4 regions of the Salinicola lusitanus genome follow, and region 3 is predicted to be linked to each of the others. Evidence: predicted binding sites of a transcription regulator. Region 3 holds the regulator's gene; each other region holds the start of a gene.

Region 1 (3,481 bases), 330 kb from region 3:
CACCCAGGATCGACAGCAGACTGATGAACAGATTGTAGATCGAGACGTAGAGCGTGACGGTTGCCAGGATATAGTTGGTCTCCCCGGCGCGATTCACGATCTCGCTGGTCTGGTACAGAATCGCCGCGGACGAGAACAGCACGAAACCGGCGGAGACTGCCAGCGCCAGGCCCGGGATGTTGAAGATCAGCGCAGCGACCATGGCCAGTACCAGCACGATGGCGCCCGCCATCATGAAGTTACCCAGGAAGCTGAAGTCCTTGCGCGTGATCAGCGCCACGGCCGACAGCCCCAGGAAGGTGGCCGCGGTCATGCCCAGCGCCGTCATCACCAGCTGCGCGCCATTGGGAATCGACAGATAGAGGTCGATGATCGGCCCCAGCGTGAAACCCATGAAACCGGTGAAGGCGAAGATCGCCGCGATGCCGGCACCGGAGTTGGCGGTCTTGTGGACCAGGAACATCAGGCCATAGGCACCGATGAAGAACACGAAGATGTTGAGCTGCGTGACGCCCATCGCCATGGCGACGCCGGCGGTCACGGCGGAGAATAGCAGTGTCATGGCCAGCAACATGTAGGTGTTGCGCAACACCTTGTTGGTGCTGACCGCACTCGATCGGCGATCGGTGATGTCGTGCGACGTTCGATAATCCATTTGTCGTCCCCTCAGTTCTGTTGAAACTCACCCGTAGACCAGAATGCCCTTGCAAAGTTCCCCTGACAAGCGTTATACGCTCGCCGCAAAGCGAAATAACTCCTTGAAAGCTAAAGAACCTATTGACGCGCTCCAATAAGCTGGTAGTATTCCCCGCCGTAAGCCGGAGGGATGGCAGAGCGGTTGAATGCACCGGTCTTGAAAACCGGCGTAGGTTAATAGCCTACCCAGGGTTCGAATCCCTGTCCCTCCGCCACCTTACATTCGAAAGCCCCGACAGCCTCATCGCTGCGGGGCTTTTTCGTTTCTGAGCCCGTCAAACCGCTCCAGACCCGTCATCTTGGAAAGGCCGGATCACGTGCGCGCTCCCCGCTTGAACCTCATACCGTATAACGGCGCAGGATCAGCCCGCCCTCTCCGAGCCGAGGCAGAGGCACCGGCGCCTATTCACCTCGATCGTAAGCCGCTACTCTCGTGACTCACAGGGTCGCATCGGCAGGGAGGGAGTGGATGAAACCCGTGTTGGCTGCGCTTGCGCTCGCCGCCCTGGCCGGATGTTCGAGCCAGAACCGGGACGCATCGATCGCCTCGACGGACGCCTGTGACAAGGTGGCACCCTACGAGACGCCTGCGCAGCGAGTTGACGAGACAGTACAGCAGCTGGCGCATGCTACCGGCTGTTTCGTGAAGACCGACTTGACCAGGACGGCTGGCATTCGGGTCAATGGCATTCACGGGACGATGTCCATCCGCGAGGCGCTTGAAACGGCTATCCGAGGTACCAATCTGGAAATCACCGACAGCGAACCGAACACTATCCATGTCGTGATAATGCCCTAGTTTCTGGGAGCGCCCCCTCGCCCGCCCCCATCTCGGGAACGCGTGGAGACCGCGAGCCAGCTGGATCAGCGGAGGAGACAGATCATCTGATGAGGAATATCGCCTTGGACCAAACTGTGAAATTCGCCTTTGCGGGACTACTGGTCATGGCCGCCATGCCACTGCATGCGATGGCCGCACCGCTGGAGTGTTCGTCGGATAGCTTGATGAAGCATGTCAGCGAGCAGACCCGGGAGATCGACGCCTATATATCGAACAGCGATAACCCGCAGCAGACGCAACAGGCGCTGACGAGCATGGCCAGAGGGTTGCGCGAGAGCGGCCAGGTCTCCAACCACGACAACGAGATGAAGCAGCTGGCGAGTGGCGCGGAATTCCAGCCCTCCCAATCATTCTGCGACGACATGCAGACCACCATGGCTGCGATTCGGTCGTACATGGAGAGTCATCCGCAATAGACCTGGAGGCGCTCACGGGATTCTTCTTGCGGCCCGATAGCGGTTGTGTTGACGCCCTCTGTCGCGGATACTGTATGCATGAACAGTTATTGCGGAGCGATCGATGATCATCCCCTTCCCGACGCCCGAGAGACGGCTCGTGCGGCGTATCGAGCAGTTGATTTCGCGAGCGCAAGCCAACCACTTCCACCAGGTCGCGATCAGCCGTGGCACACACGAACCCATCCACGAATGGGAGCGTCTCGTCGAACAGTTCGACGATAGTGATCAGGTTCGGGTCATTCATATCACCCATCACGATATTCTGCTGAGCTGGCGCCTCCCCACGACTGGACTGGCTTCATGAACCAAGGCGGACAGTCTTGATCGAGGCGCTCGGCGAAATTTTCATCAGGGGGGCGGATGAGTTCGCAAACAGTGCTACTCTGCATCTAGCTTTCAGTGATGTCGACAATGCACCGAGCGTTAATCTCCTTCGTCGTCCCCCTCGTCTTGGCTGGCTGTGTGTCGGCGACGCCACGACTGACGGCGACGAACTTTCTGCGAGACAGCAACACCTGCGAACGTCAGACGCATCAGATCGCCGGTGAGCCGGAGTATCAGTTGTGCATGGCGCGTCTGGGATGGCCGGACCCACAGACGCAGGCGTCACTGGAGCAGGCCGATGATGGCCGCGACAATCAGAATGCGGGCTTCATTGATGAAGCGATCAATGGCCTTCAGTTCGGTCTGCAGTGGGACCTGGACCCGGACTGACCTTTTTCGCGACGAACAAGCCCCATCCACTTGCCGTACCACGTCGGCACCACAGCCAACCCGATAGCCGATGCATCTTCAGGAGGATTCGATCATGGCAGAGCCATTCGTCGAGATAAGAAAGACGCACAAGCCCGGCAAGCCCGAGCAGGTATGCTACGAGGTCTATGATGGTGATACGGGAGGCAGCCTGGGCCATTTCGCGGAAGCCGCGGAGGCGAAAAAGCGAGCCGACAGCATGAACAGTATGACCTCCCGCGAAACCGGCAAACGGCTGGACAATCCCACCGATGATGCCGACGTCGAGTGACGCCGGCCGTCGGTCTCAGTGGTAGAGGCGCAACCCCACCCGCGTCACACGATTACCCTCCATCTCACTGACCACCCAGTGAAAACCGTGCCAGTCGACGTCATCCCCGACGACGGGATGACCGCCGACACGCAGCGCCACGAACTCTCCCAGCGTCATCTCCTGCTCCCCCGGACTCAGGGTCAAACCGTAGGCGCTGGCGACTTCCTGCATGAGCGCTTCGCCGTCCAGGGTAAATGTACCGAAGAAGGCACGCTCGCGCTTGAGCTTCGCCTCCCCATTGAACAGGCGGTTGAGAGACGGCAGGTCACCGGTGCGCCCGATCAGGCAGATGACGTCTCCCAACCGCAAACGAGTGCTGCCCTTGGGGTGCAACATGGCATGCTGGCGGAAGATCGCCGAGATCAGGGTCCCCGAGGGCAGACGCAGCAGGCGGATCGGCACGTCATCCAGCGATTCGTT
Region 2 (3,481 bases), 2.2 Mb from region 3:
GGGTCACGGTCATGACCTGGGCATCGCTGCCCAGCCGGCGCAGCAGTTGCCCGACGATCTCGGCGGTAGCGCCGGAGATGCCGACGTCGACCTCGTCGAAGACCAGCGTCGCCAGGGTGCTGTGACTGGCGGCAACGACCTGAATCGCCAGGCTGACGCGAGAGAGTTCGCCGCCCGAGGCGACCTTGGCCAGCGGCCGGGTCGGTTGGCCCGGGTTGGCGCTGATCTGCAGGCTGACCCTATCCAGGCCGTGGGGTTGAGGGGTCTCCAGCGGCGAGACATCGACGGCGAAGCGCGCCTTGTCCATTCCCAGAAACGCCAGCTGCTCCTGGACCTGCCGGGCGAAAACCTTGGCGGCGCGCTGTCGCGTTTCGCTGATCTCCCTGGCGCTGTCGCGGTACTGCTGGCGTAGCTCGTCGAGCCTGGTTCGCAGGGTCTCGAGGTCGTTGTCACCGCCGTCGAGCGCCTCCAGCTCTTCCCGCAGCCGGCGATGCAGCCCACTCAGCTCCTCCGGCATGACGTGATGCTTGCGCGCGATCCGGTGAATCTCGCCGAGTCGCTCCTCGACCCAGGCCAGCCGTTGCGGATCGAGCTCCGTCGACTCGACGAAATGGTGCAGTTCCCGGGCCGCTTCCTCGATCTGGATCTGGGCGTCGTTGAGCATGCCCAGTGCCTCCGACAGTGCGCCGCGGTCGCTGCCCGGCACCCGGGACAGCCGCTGGGTTGCCTGCGACAGCAGCGTCGATGCGCCGTGTTCGTCATGGTCGCAGCTGTCCGCCGCGAACTGCGCCTCGCGCAGGCTCTCCTCGAGGTGGGCCAGGGTCTCCTGCTCCTGCTCCAGGTCGGCGAGTTCGTCCGCCTGGAGATCGAGCTGATCCAGCTCCTCGACCTGATAGCGCAGCAGCTGGCGCTTGGCCTGGCGCTCCTCGTCGTTCTCGCTGCGTTGACGATACTGCCGGCGCAGCGCGTGCCATTGGCGATGGAGGTCGCCAAGCTCGGCGACCGCCTTGTGATGGCCGGCGGCGTCGTCGAGCAGGCGGCGGTGGGTATCCTCGTTGAGCAGCGCCTGATGCGCATGCTGGCTGTGCACGTCGATCAGGCACTCGCCCAGTTCTCGCAGGTCGGCGATGGTGCAGGGCTGGCCGTTGATCCACGCCTTGGAGCGTCCGTTGGCGGTGACGACGCGGCGAAGCAGGCAGTCGTCCGTCGCCAGTTCGCGGGCGGCCAGCCACGCCCGGGCATCTTCCCGCTCTGCGATGTCGAAGCGCGCGCTCAGATCGGCGCGGTCGGCGCCGTGGCGCACGCCGCCGGCGTCGGCCCGCTCTCCCAGGCAGAGGCCCAGCGCACCGAGCAGGATCGACTTGCCGGCCCCGGTCTCGCCAGTGATGGCGGTCATGCCGGCCTGAAACTCCAGGTCCAGCGTGTCGACGATAGCGAAGTCACGAATGGCGAGTTGGATCAGCATGCGGCCTCCTGCGGGGCAATGGCGGCGATACGGTCAGCGGGCGGTGGACGATCGGTGATTCGGGTTTCTGGTTGTTTATACAGTAGTCGAAAATGGCCTTCAACGGCTGTCGTGATGGTGTGGTGACGAAACGCTTGAGATCTGAATCGATAGCCCCATATAGGCAGACAACTTCCGACGCTTGTCGAATCGCTGTCACAACACCTTGCCAGGAGAGATTCATGGCTAGAGATCCGCAGAACCCCGTAGACGAAGAACTCGAGCGCGCCGAACGCGACGGCGAGCCCCAGCACCAGTCCACCAACGAGACGTTGGACGGCGATCTGGAGCAGTTCGCGGAGTCGCTCGAACACGAGGCGGATGACTTCGAGGGGGAGGCCAATCCCGAGGCCGAGGTTCTGGCCGCCCGAGTCGAGGAGCTCGAGCAGGCGCTGGCAGATGCCAAGGATCAGTCGATGCGCGCCGCTGCCGAGGCACAGAACGCGCGTCGTCGTGCCGAGCAGGATGCCGACAAGGCGAAGAAGTTCGCGCTCGAGAAGTTCGTCAAGGAACTATTGCCGGTGGTCGACAGCCTGGAGAAGGGGCTGGAGAGCATGCAGGAGGTCGACGAGACCCACCGCGAGGGCGTCTCGATGACGCTCCGGATGCAGCTCGACGTGCTGGGCAAGTTCGGTGTCGAGCAGCTCGATCCCCAGGGCGAGCCGTTCGATCCGCAGTTCCACGAAGCCATGACCATGGTTCCCAATCCGGAACTGGAACCCAATACCGTGATGGACGTCATGCAGAAGGGCTATACCCTCAACGGCCGGTTGATTCGGCCGGCGATGGTCGTGGTCAGCAAGGCGGCGGGGTAGAGGGTCGGGTGCCGCGGCCGGGCCGATACTGCAACTGAGTGTCGGCGGGGACTTGAAAGGCGCCGGCCAGCCCCCACATAGCAAGCAATCGCGCAGCAAGCGCCGTCATCCAAACGAATTGAGTCGTCAACGAATAGTTAGAGGTGAGGAATTATGGGACGCATCATTGGCATCGACCTGGGTACGACCAACTCCTGTGTCGCCGTACTCGATGGTGACAAGACTCGTGTGATCGAAAATGCCGAAGGTGGCCGCACGACGCCTTCCATCATCGCGTATACCGATGACGGCGAAACGCTGGTCGGTCAGGCGGCCAAGCGTCAGGCGGTCACCAACCCGACCAACACGCTCTACGCCATCAAGCGTCTGGTCGGCCGCAAGTTCAAGGACGATGTCGTCCAGAAAGACATCAAGATGGTGCCTTACGAGATCGTCGAAGCCGACAACGGCGACGCCTGGGTCAAGGTCAACGACAACAAGTTGGCACCGCCCCAGGTCAGCGCCGAAGTGCTGAAAAAGATGAAGAAGACCGCCGAGGACTATCTCGGTGAAGAAGTGACCGAAGCGGTCATCACCGTGCCGGCCTACTTCAACGACTCTCAGCGCCAGGCGACCAAGGACGCCGGCCGTATCGCCGGTCTCGAAGTCAAGCGCATCATCAACGAGCCGACCGCAGCCGCGCTGGCCTACGGCATGGACCGCTCCACCGGTGACCGCACCATCGCGGTCTACGACCTGGGTGGCGGTACCTTCGACATCTCGATCATCGAAGTGGCCGACGTCGATGGCGAGAAGCAGTTCGAGGTGCTGGCGACCAACGGTGACACCTTCCTGGGTGGCGAGGATTTCGACCTCAAGCTGATCGACTATCTCGTCCAGCAGTTCAAGAGCGATTCCGGCATCGACCTGTCCGGCGACAGCCTCGCCATGCAGCGTCTGAAGGAAGCCGCCGAGAAGGCCAAGATCGAGCTCTCTTCCGCCCAGCAGACCGAAGTCAACCTGCCCTACATCACGGCGGACAACACCGGTCCCAAGCACCTGGCGATCAAGGTCACTCGCGCCAAGCTGGAATCACTGGTCGAGGATCTGGTCCAGCGTTCGCTGGGTCCGTGCAAGACCGCCATGGAAGACGCCGGCCTCTCCAACAGCGAGATTCACGACG
Region 3 (3,481 bases):
CGAGATCGAGCACAGGCGCGAAACTCAGATCGAACCCGCAAGCGGCCATCTCCATGCCCAGCAGCCAGCCGGCGTCCTGGGTCAGGGTCAATGCCGACTCGGGGGACTCCGCGAAGTGGTGGCCCAGTACCGCCATGGGCGGTATCTGCGTCACGCCCTCCTTCAAGCGCTGCACCCGACCACCTTCCTGATCGATCGCAACCAGGATATCGGGGCGACACTCGCGAATCTGGCCGATCAACGCCTGGGTCGTGGCGACGTCCGGGGTGTTCCTGGCAAACAGCAAGACACCACCGACCTCCGCTCGCGAGATCAACTGGCGCTCTTCGTCACGTAACTGGGTGCCTTCGACATCCAGCATGACCGGGCCGAGAGGTTGAGTCATAGCTAACACCTGAGACCATTGAGCGCCCGATTCTAGACGACAGTGGGTTCCCATGACAGAGGCCGAGGGTGCCAGGAGTCATCCTCTCACTCGACAGCCGAACCGACCTTCTCGAGGGACGCAGGCAGCGGCGCCTGCATGCCGGCCACCACGACCGGACGAAGGTGGCGGATCAGCTCCCTGACCGACATGTGTTCCTGATACTCGCTGTCGGCGATATCCCTCAGCGCATCCAGTCCGGACAGGGTGAAGATCACCGTGCCCAGCATGAAATGGAGTCGCCAGAATCGCTCGGCATCCGGCAGGTCCGGCGTCGCCAGTCGCAGGCAGCGGACGAAACGGTGGAACGTCTCCCCGTAGTGCTCCTGGATGTAGCGCCGCAGATGTCCCTGGGCCTGCGTATAGGCCAACCCCAGCAGCTTCATGAAGACCTTGAGGCTGTTACGTTCGGCGGGCACCTCCAGAACGCTGGTGGCAAGCTGCTCCAGCAGTACCTCGAGTGGCACGCCCCCGTTCCGGTAGCGAGCCTCCAGCCCATCCAGCGCCAGATTCAGCCGCTCCGAGAAGGGATCGAGATAGCGGGCAAACACGGCCTGGATCAACGCTTTCTTGGACCCAAAATGATAATTCACCGCCGCCAGATTGACCTTGGCCCGGGTCGTGATGTTGCGCAGCGAGGTTTCAGCGAACCCCTTTTCGGCAAAAAGGACCTCCGCCGTATCGAGAATACGAGTAACGGTGTCGGGTCGGGCCATGTCATACCTCGTGCCTGAGAACAACGACTTAGAACGATTATGATTCTAATCATTCCCACACAAGCCACACAATCGAGCATTTCGTCGGACCTGGAGTTCCGGGTCTCCCAGTCCGGGCGCGAAAGACTTCCCTCATCGCCAACGACTGGATACAATTCCAGCCTGTATGCATGAACACGCCTGGCTGCGGATCGGACGCCACCCAATCCGATCCATGTCCAGTTGGATAACGCCTGGCAATCCAAGCAGGCCCCAAATCGCCTGATTGACCCTCAAGGCCCGGGAGAGACCGATGGCGCGACCGCTCACCGCACGACAGCAGAACGTCTATGATTTCATCGTCAAGACGATGGGCGAATTCGGCTACCCGCCGACACGAGCCGAAATCGCCCGCGCGCTGGGGTTCCGCTCCCCCAACGCCGCCGAGGAGCACTTGCGCGCGCTGGACCGCAAGGGCGTCATCCGCATGATACCCGGCACCTCCCGCGGGATCCGACTGCCCACCAGCGGGCAGGAAGCCGAGCCCGCCGAAGCCGCTGCCGAGGGCTTGCCGGTGATCGGCAGCGTCGCTGCGGGCAGCCCGATTCTGGCCACCGAACACATCGACCGATACTGCCCCCTCCCGGCCGACTATTTCACGCCCAGCGCCGACTACCTGCTCCGGGTTCGCGGACTGTCGATGAAGGACGCCGGAATCTTCGACGGCGACCTGCTCGCCGTTCACCGCACCCAGGAGATTCGCAACGGCCAGATCGTCGTGGCAAGGCTGGAAGACGACGTCACCGTCAAGCGCTTCCAGCGCCAGGGTAGCCGGGTCACGCTCATCGCCGAGAATGCGGACTTCGAGCCCATCGTGATCGATCTGAAGCATCAGCACCTGGAGATCGAGGGACTCGGCGTTGGCGTCATTCGCGGTGGCAACGGCACCGGCCTTCACTGAGGCTATCGCCCGGCGCCATGCGCAAGATTCTGCACGCCGACTGCGACTGCTTCTACGCGGCCGTGGAGATGCGCGACGATCCGTCGCTCGCGAATACGCCGCTGGCGATCGGCGGAAGTGCCGAGCGACGGGGGGTGATCGCTACCTGCAACTACCCGGCGCGGCAATTCGGCGTGCACTCCGCCATGCCCACGGCGCGAGCGCTGCGTCTGTGTCCCGAGTTGAAGCTGCTGCCGCCCGACTTCAACAAGTATCGGGAAGTATCGCAGCAGATCCAGGCGATCTTTCACGAACTGACACCGCTGGTCGAGCCACTCTCTCTCGATGAAGCCTACCTCGACGTGACCGAAGTCACCCGATTCCGGGGCAGCGCCACCTGGATGGCTCGCTGGCTCAAGGACGAAGCCCTGGCGAGAACGGGCATCGTCATCTCGGTCGGCGTCGCCCCCAACAAGTTCCTTGCCAAGATCGCCAGCGACTGGGACAAACCCGACGGCCTGTTTGTGATCCCGCCGACGGAGATGGAGTCGTTCATTACCGACTTGCCGGTCAGGAAACTCCATGGCGTCGGGCCGGCGACGGCAACCAAGCTCGATACCTTGGGGATCGCCAGTTGTGCCGATCTCCGGGCCCAGTCGATGGACAAGCTGCTGGATCAGTTCGGCAAGTTCGGACGCCGTCTGCACGAATTGGCGCACGGCATCGACGACCGTCCGGTCAATGTCTCGCGTGAACGCAAATCCGTCAGCGTCGAGACCACCTATGACCGCGACCTGCCCCACCTGAGTGACTGTCACGGCGCGCTCGAGCCCCTGATCGAGAAACTCCACGATCGCGTCGCCCGCCATGGCGATCCTGCCATTGCCAAGCAGTTCGTCAAAGTACGCTTCGACGACTTCTCCAGCACCACGCAGGAAACGGGGGCTCGCGGCATCATCGACGCGCGCTTCCATGAGCTGCTGGAGAGCGCATGGCGACGAGGCGAGCGCCCGGTCAGGCTGCTGGGTGTCGGCGTGCGGCTGGTGCCGGAGCAGGAGCAGCGCCAGTTGGGCCTGTTCGACGGCGACCAACCGGCGACGCCTTGAACGTCAGGTGGCGCGGATCAGGAGAACACCACCGTCTTGTTGCCGTGAATGAGCACGCGATCCTGTAGATGCCATCGCAATCCACGCGCGAGCACGGCCTTTTCCACATCGCGCCCCAGCCGCACCAGGTCCTGGGGTGTATGGCAATGCGACACGCGCTGGATGTCCTGTTCGATGATCGGCCCCGCGTCGAGCTCCTCGGTGACGTAGTGGCAGCTGGCACCGATCAGCTTGACGCCACGCTCGAAGGCTTGGTGGTAAGGCTTGGCCCCGGCGAACGACGGCAGGAAGCTGTGGTGGATATTGATGACTCGCC
Region 4 (3,481 bases), 1.3 Mb from region 3:
TCCATCACCGGAATCAGATCGCCCTCGCTGAGGTGACGCCAGAACCGCTGCGGCATGTGCTGGGTCATGACCCTGTGGTTGAGGCGCGCGGGGTTGAAGGTGCTGACGAAGTAGGTCCGCCACAGGGCGTGCTCCTCGTCGGCGTTGGCGCGTTCGGCGGCCGTTCTGGCTTCGTCGGTCCACTCCCTCGGGCAGGGCGTGCGATAGTCCAGCGCCGAGCCGTCCCAGCCTACGCCGCCACGGGGAGTGGCGATGATCCAGCGTGAACCGCCCATGCGGTCGGCGAAGTGCTCCGCGCCCAGGTCGAGCACGTCATGGGCGGGCTCGAACCAGGCGAGATAGCGCTCACCTCGTCCATCGTCGCAGCGGTGGAAGCGCAGGAAGGCATGCATGTGATGCGCTTCCCGCTTGACCGCGTGCCAGCGCTGATGCAGCACGCGGCCATCGACGTCGGCGGGATGCATGGCCGCGGCGTCGCCCCGGGCCCATCGCCACAACACCCGGTAGAGCAGTGGCCAGCGCGGTTGGTCGTGGCCCTCCGCACGATAGCGCGCAGCGTTGCGCAGCAGCGTCAACTGATCGCGACCGATCCGGATCGGCGCCGGCGGCGGGCCTGGCGGCATGGACGGCGGCTCCTGCCAGGAGAACAGGTCGTCATGACTGGCGTTGCCATCGTGCCAGGTCACGCTGGCCGGTGGCACGCCGAGGTGAAGCAGCCGACGCGCCTGGGTGCGCCACTCGTCGAAGTCGTTGGCCCAGGCAGCGGACGAGGTCGGGCTCATCGAGGCGTTGGCCATGGCGGGATCTCCTGCGGAACGCGGCGCTACCACAACGCCATCTGCGCCGGCTGGGGCTGGGTCAGGCTCTGGCGCAGGCGAGCGCTGTCACCCTGGGCATCGGTGGGGCGGTAGTCCTGGGTCACCACGAAGGGCCGCAGGGTCTCCAGGCGACACCGCAGCGCCACCAGGTCCTGATAGCGGATGCGCCGCAGTCGCCGCAGATCGACCAGTCGTTGCACGCTGCGCAGTCCGATGCCCGGAATGCGGGCGATCATCGCCGGCTCGGCGCGGTTGAGGTCGACCGGGAAGTCGTCGCGGTGGGCCAGCGCCCAGGCCAGCTTGGGATCGATCTCCAGGTCCAGGTTGCCCGGTGCGTTCAGCAACTCCTCGGCCTGGAAGCCGTAGCCGCGAATCAGGAAGTCGGCCTGGTAGAGCCGATGCTCGCGCAGTAGCGGCGGTGCGGCCTGGGGTAGCCCGGCGGGGCGCTCCGGGATCGGGCTGAACGCCGAGTAGTAGACCCGCTTGAGGCGGAAGTCGCGATAGAGATGCTGGGCGGACTGGAGGATGGTGCGGTCATCGGTGGCATCGGCACCGACGATCATCTGCGTGCTCTGGCCGCCGGGTGCGTAGATTGGCGCCATGCGCTTGGGGTTGGCGCTGCGCGGCAGGCGTTTCGAGTCCCGCTGAGCGTCGTCGTTGGCGGCATCGATACGCTGGCGCATGTGCCCCATGGCCGAGTGGATGGTGCCGAGCTCCTTTTCCGGGGCCAGGGTCTTGAGGCTGGTCAGGGTCGGCAGTTCGATGTTCGCGCTCAACCGGTCGGCGTAGCGGCCGGCTTCCTCCAGCAGCCTGGGGTCCGCTTCGGGGATCGCCTTGAGATGGATATAGCCGCGAAACTGATGGGTCTCGCGTAGCAGCTTCGCCACCTGGATCAGCTGCTCCATGGTGTAGTCGCTGGAGCGGATGATCCCGGAGCTCAGGAATAGCCCGCTGATGGTGTTGCGACGGTAGAACGACAGCGTCAGGCGGACGACCTCCTCCGGCGTGAATCGCGCTCGCGGCACATTGCTCGAGCGTCGGTTGACGCAGTACTGACAGTCGAACAGGCAGAAGTTGGTCAGCAACACCTTGAGCAGCGAGACACAGCGCCCATCCGGGGTGAAGCTGTGGCAGATCCCCATGCCGTTCGACGAACCGAGCCCCGCCTTGCCGCGCGATGAGCGCTTGGGCGCGCCGCTGCTGGCGCAGGAGGCATCGTACTTGGCGGCATCGGCGAGGATGGAGAGCTTGTCGATCAGTTCCATGCGGCAATCCTGTGACCCATCTCGAATACTGTCTGGATATACAGTATTCGAGATTGTCGAGATCGACAAGGTGGATTGCCGAATCAGAGGCGGGCGTCGACGCTGGAGAGGCTAAGCGCTCAGCCTGGTTGGGCGATCCGTTTCTCGATCCACGCCCTGACATCGGGGTAGGGGCGCTGCTCGTGGACGCCGAAGCCGTTCAACTGCCGCGCCTTGAGTGGCGTGAACACCGGCATCGACAGCCCGCACAGGAAGTGGGCGATGCGCTGCGCGCCGGGCGACGTCCCGAGCTGTTCGCGGTGGCGTTCGATGAATGGCCCGGCCTGGCGGGTGAAGTCGGCATCGGTCAGTGCGGGCAGTGCCGGTGCCCCCGGCAGGCGTGCGACATGGCCGTGGCAGACCGAGCAGTGGCCGCAGCCTTGGGCAGTCTGATCCGGCTGGCCGCAGCCTTGGGTGGCCTGGGGCTGCTCGAACCGGGTGTCGCCGAAGTAGGCGGCGAGTCGCCGGGTCAGGCAGGTCTCCGATTCGAACAGCTCCAGCATGGCCTGGAGGCGGTCGATCTCCGCCTGCTCCCGGGATTGGCTCTCCGCCAGCAGTCGATCGGCGAGCGCGTCGATATCGAGTTCGGGCTGGCGGACCTCGTAGACGTCGGTCATGCGTTTGCCTTCCAGCACCACCCAGCCCTTGTCCTGGAAGTACTCCAGGGCGGCGATGACCCTCGAGCGCGAGGCATCGATTCCCGCGGCGGCACCGGCCTGATGGAGTCGCTCGAAATCCACCGTGCCCCAGGTCCTGGCGACGGCGATGTTGTCGACGAGCAGGCGAACGAAGTCGGCGCGCTCGCCTTCGAAGCGCGCGATCAGGGCGGCGGTGTCGTCGAGATAGCGCAGGCGATACTCGGCCAGGTAGGCGAAGCGGGGCGCGATGACGCCATGCATCTCGAGCCGGACCAGCAGCGTCTTCAACGGCAGCAGCCGGACGTTGCTGTCGCGGGAGAGCGTGTTGAGCAGCACCGGCCACTGGCGCGCCGGCTGCCGGCCGGCGTCGGCGATCTCGCCGAGCACGTGGCGGATACCCTCGCGCTCCGGGGTGTCGCCGTAGACGAAGTTCTCGAGCACCCGCAGGCCGTCCCGACCGGCCAGCATCAGACAGCGCGACGGTTTGCCGTCGCGGCCGGCGCGGCCGATCTCCTGGCTGTAGTTCTCGATCGACTTGGGCAGGTCGTAGTGGATGACGTTGCGGATATCGCCCTTGTCGATTCCCATGCCGAAGGCGATGGTAGCGACGATGCAGGGAATCTCGCCCTCCATGAAGCCCTGCTGGATCCGGTCCCGGGTCTCGCTGTCGAGGCCGGCGTGATAGGCGCGCGCCGTGAAGCCCTGGTTCGCCAGCGCCTTC

The links. The regulator LexA, encoded in region 3, represses DNA repair genes until DNA is damaged. The targets are predictions, from matches to a motif close to TACTGTNTANNTANACAGTA.
Region 1: a site for LexA is predicted at 2,022-2,041, ahead of AAGT95_RS15945 (DUF1654 domain-containing protein). Genes of this name have one in related genera too.
Region 2: a site for LexA is predicted at 1,531-1,550, ahead of recN (DNA repair protein RecN). Genes of this name have one in related genera too.
Region 4: a site for LexA is predicted at 2,110-2,129, ahead of AAGT95_RS11860 (putative DNA modification/repair radical SAM protein). Genes of this name have one in related genera too.

What each region holds. Positions count from the first base shown of each region.
Region 1 is NZ_CP151919.1:3,548,362-3,551,842, reverse strand. It holds gene AAGT95_RS15965 (Bax inhibitor-1/YccA family protein) at 1-655, opposite strand, end outside; tRNA gene AAGT95_RS15960 (tRNA-Ser) at 821-911, shown strand; gene AAGT95_RS15955 (STN domain-containing protein) at 1,166-1,495, shown strand; gene AAGT95_RS15950 (hypothetical protein) at 1,612-1,953, shown strand; gene AAGT95_RS15945 (DUF1654 domain-containing protein) at 2,057-2,299, shown strand; gene AAGT95_RS15940 (hypothetical protein) at 2,407-2,709, shown strand; gene AAGT95_RS15935 (hypothetical protein) at 2,804-3,019, shown strand; gene AAGT95_RS15930 (potassium/proton antiporter) at 3,035-3,481, opposite strand, start outside.
Region 2 is NZ_CP151919.1:1,641,201-1,644,681, forward strand. It holds gene recN (DNA repair protein RecN) at 1-1,465, opposite strand, end outside; gene grpE (nucleotide exchange factor GrpE) at 1,687-2,319, shown strand; gene dnaK (molecular chaperone DnaK) at 2,473-3,481, shown strand, end outside.
Region 3 is NZ_CP151919.1:3,877,475-3,880,955, forward strand. It holds gene nagZ (beta-N-acetylhexosaminidase) at 1-385, opposite strand, end outside; gene AAGT95_RS17510 (TetR/AcrR family transcriptional regulator) at 472-1,140, opposite strand; gene lexA (transcriptional repressor LexA) at 1,433-2,080, shown strand; gene dinB (DNA polymerase IV) at 2,098-3,165, shown strand; gene purU (formyltetrahydrofolate deformylase) at 3,183-3,481, opposite strand, start outside.
Region 4 is NZ_CP151919.1:2,617,310-2,620,790, forward strand. It holds gene AAGT95_RS11855 (TIGR03915 family putative DNA repair protein) at 1-797, opposite strand, end outside; gene AAGT95_RS11860 (putative DNA modification/repair radical SAM protein) at 824-2,083, opposite strand; gene AAGT95_RS11865 (RecQ family ATP-dependent DNA helicase) at 2,203-3,481, opposite strand, start outside.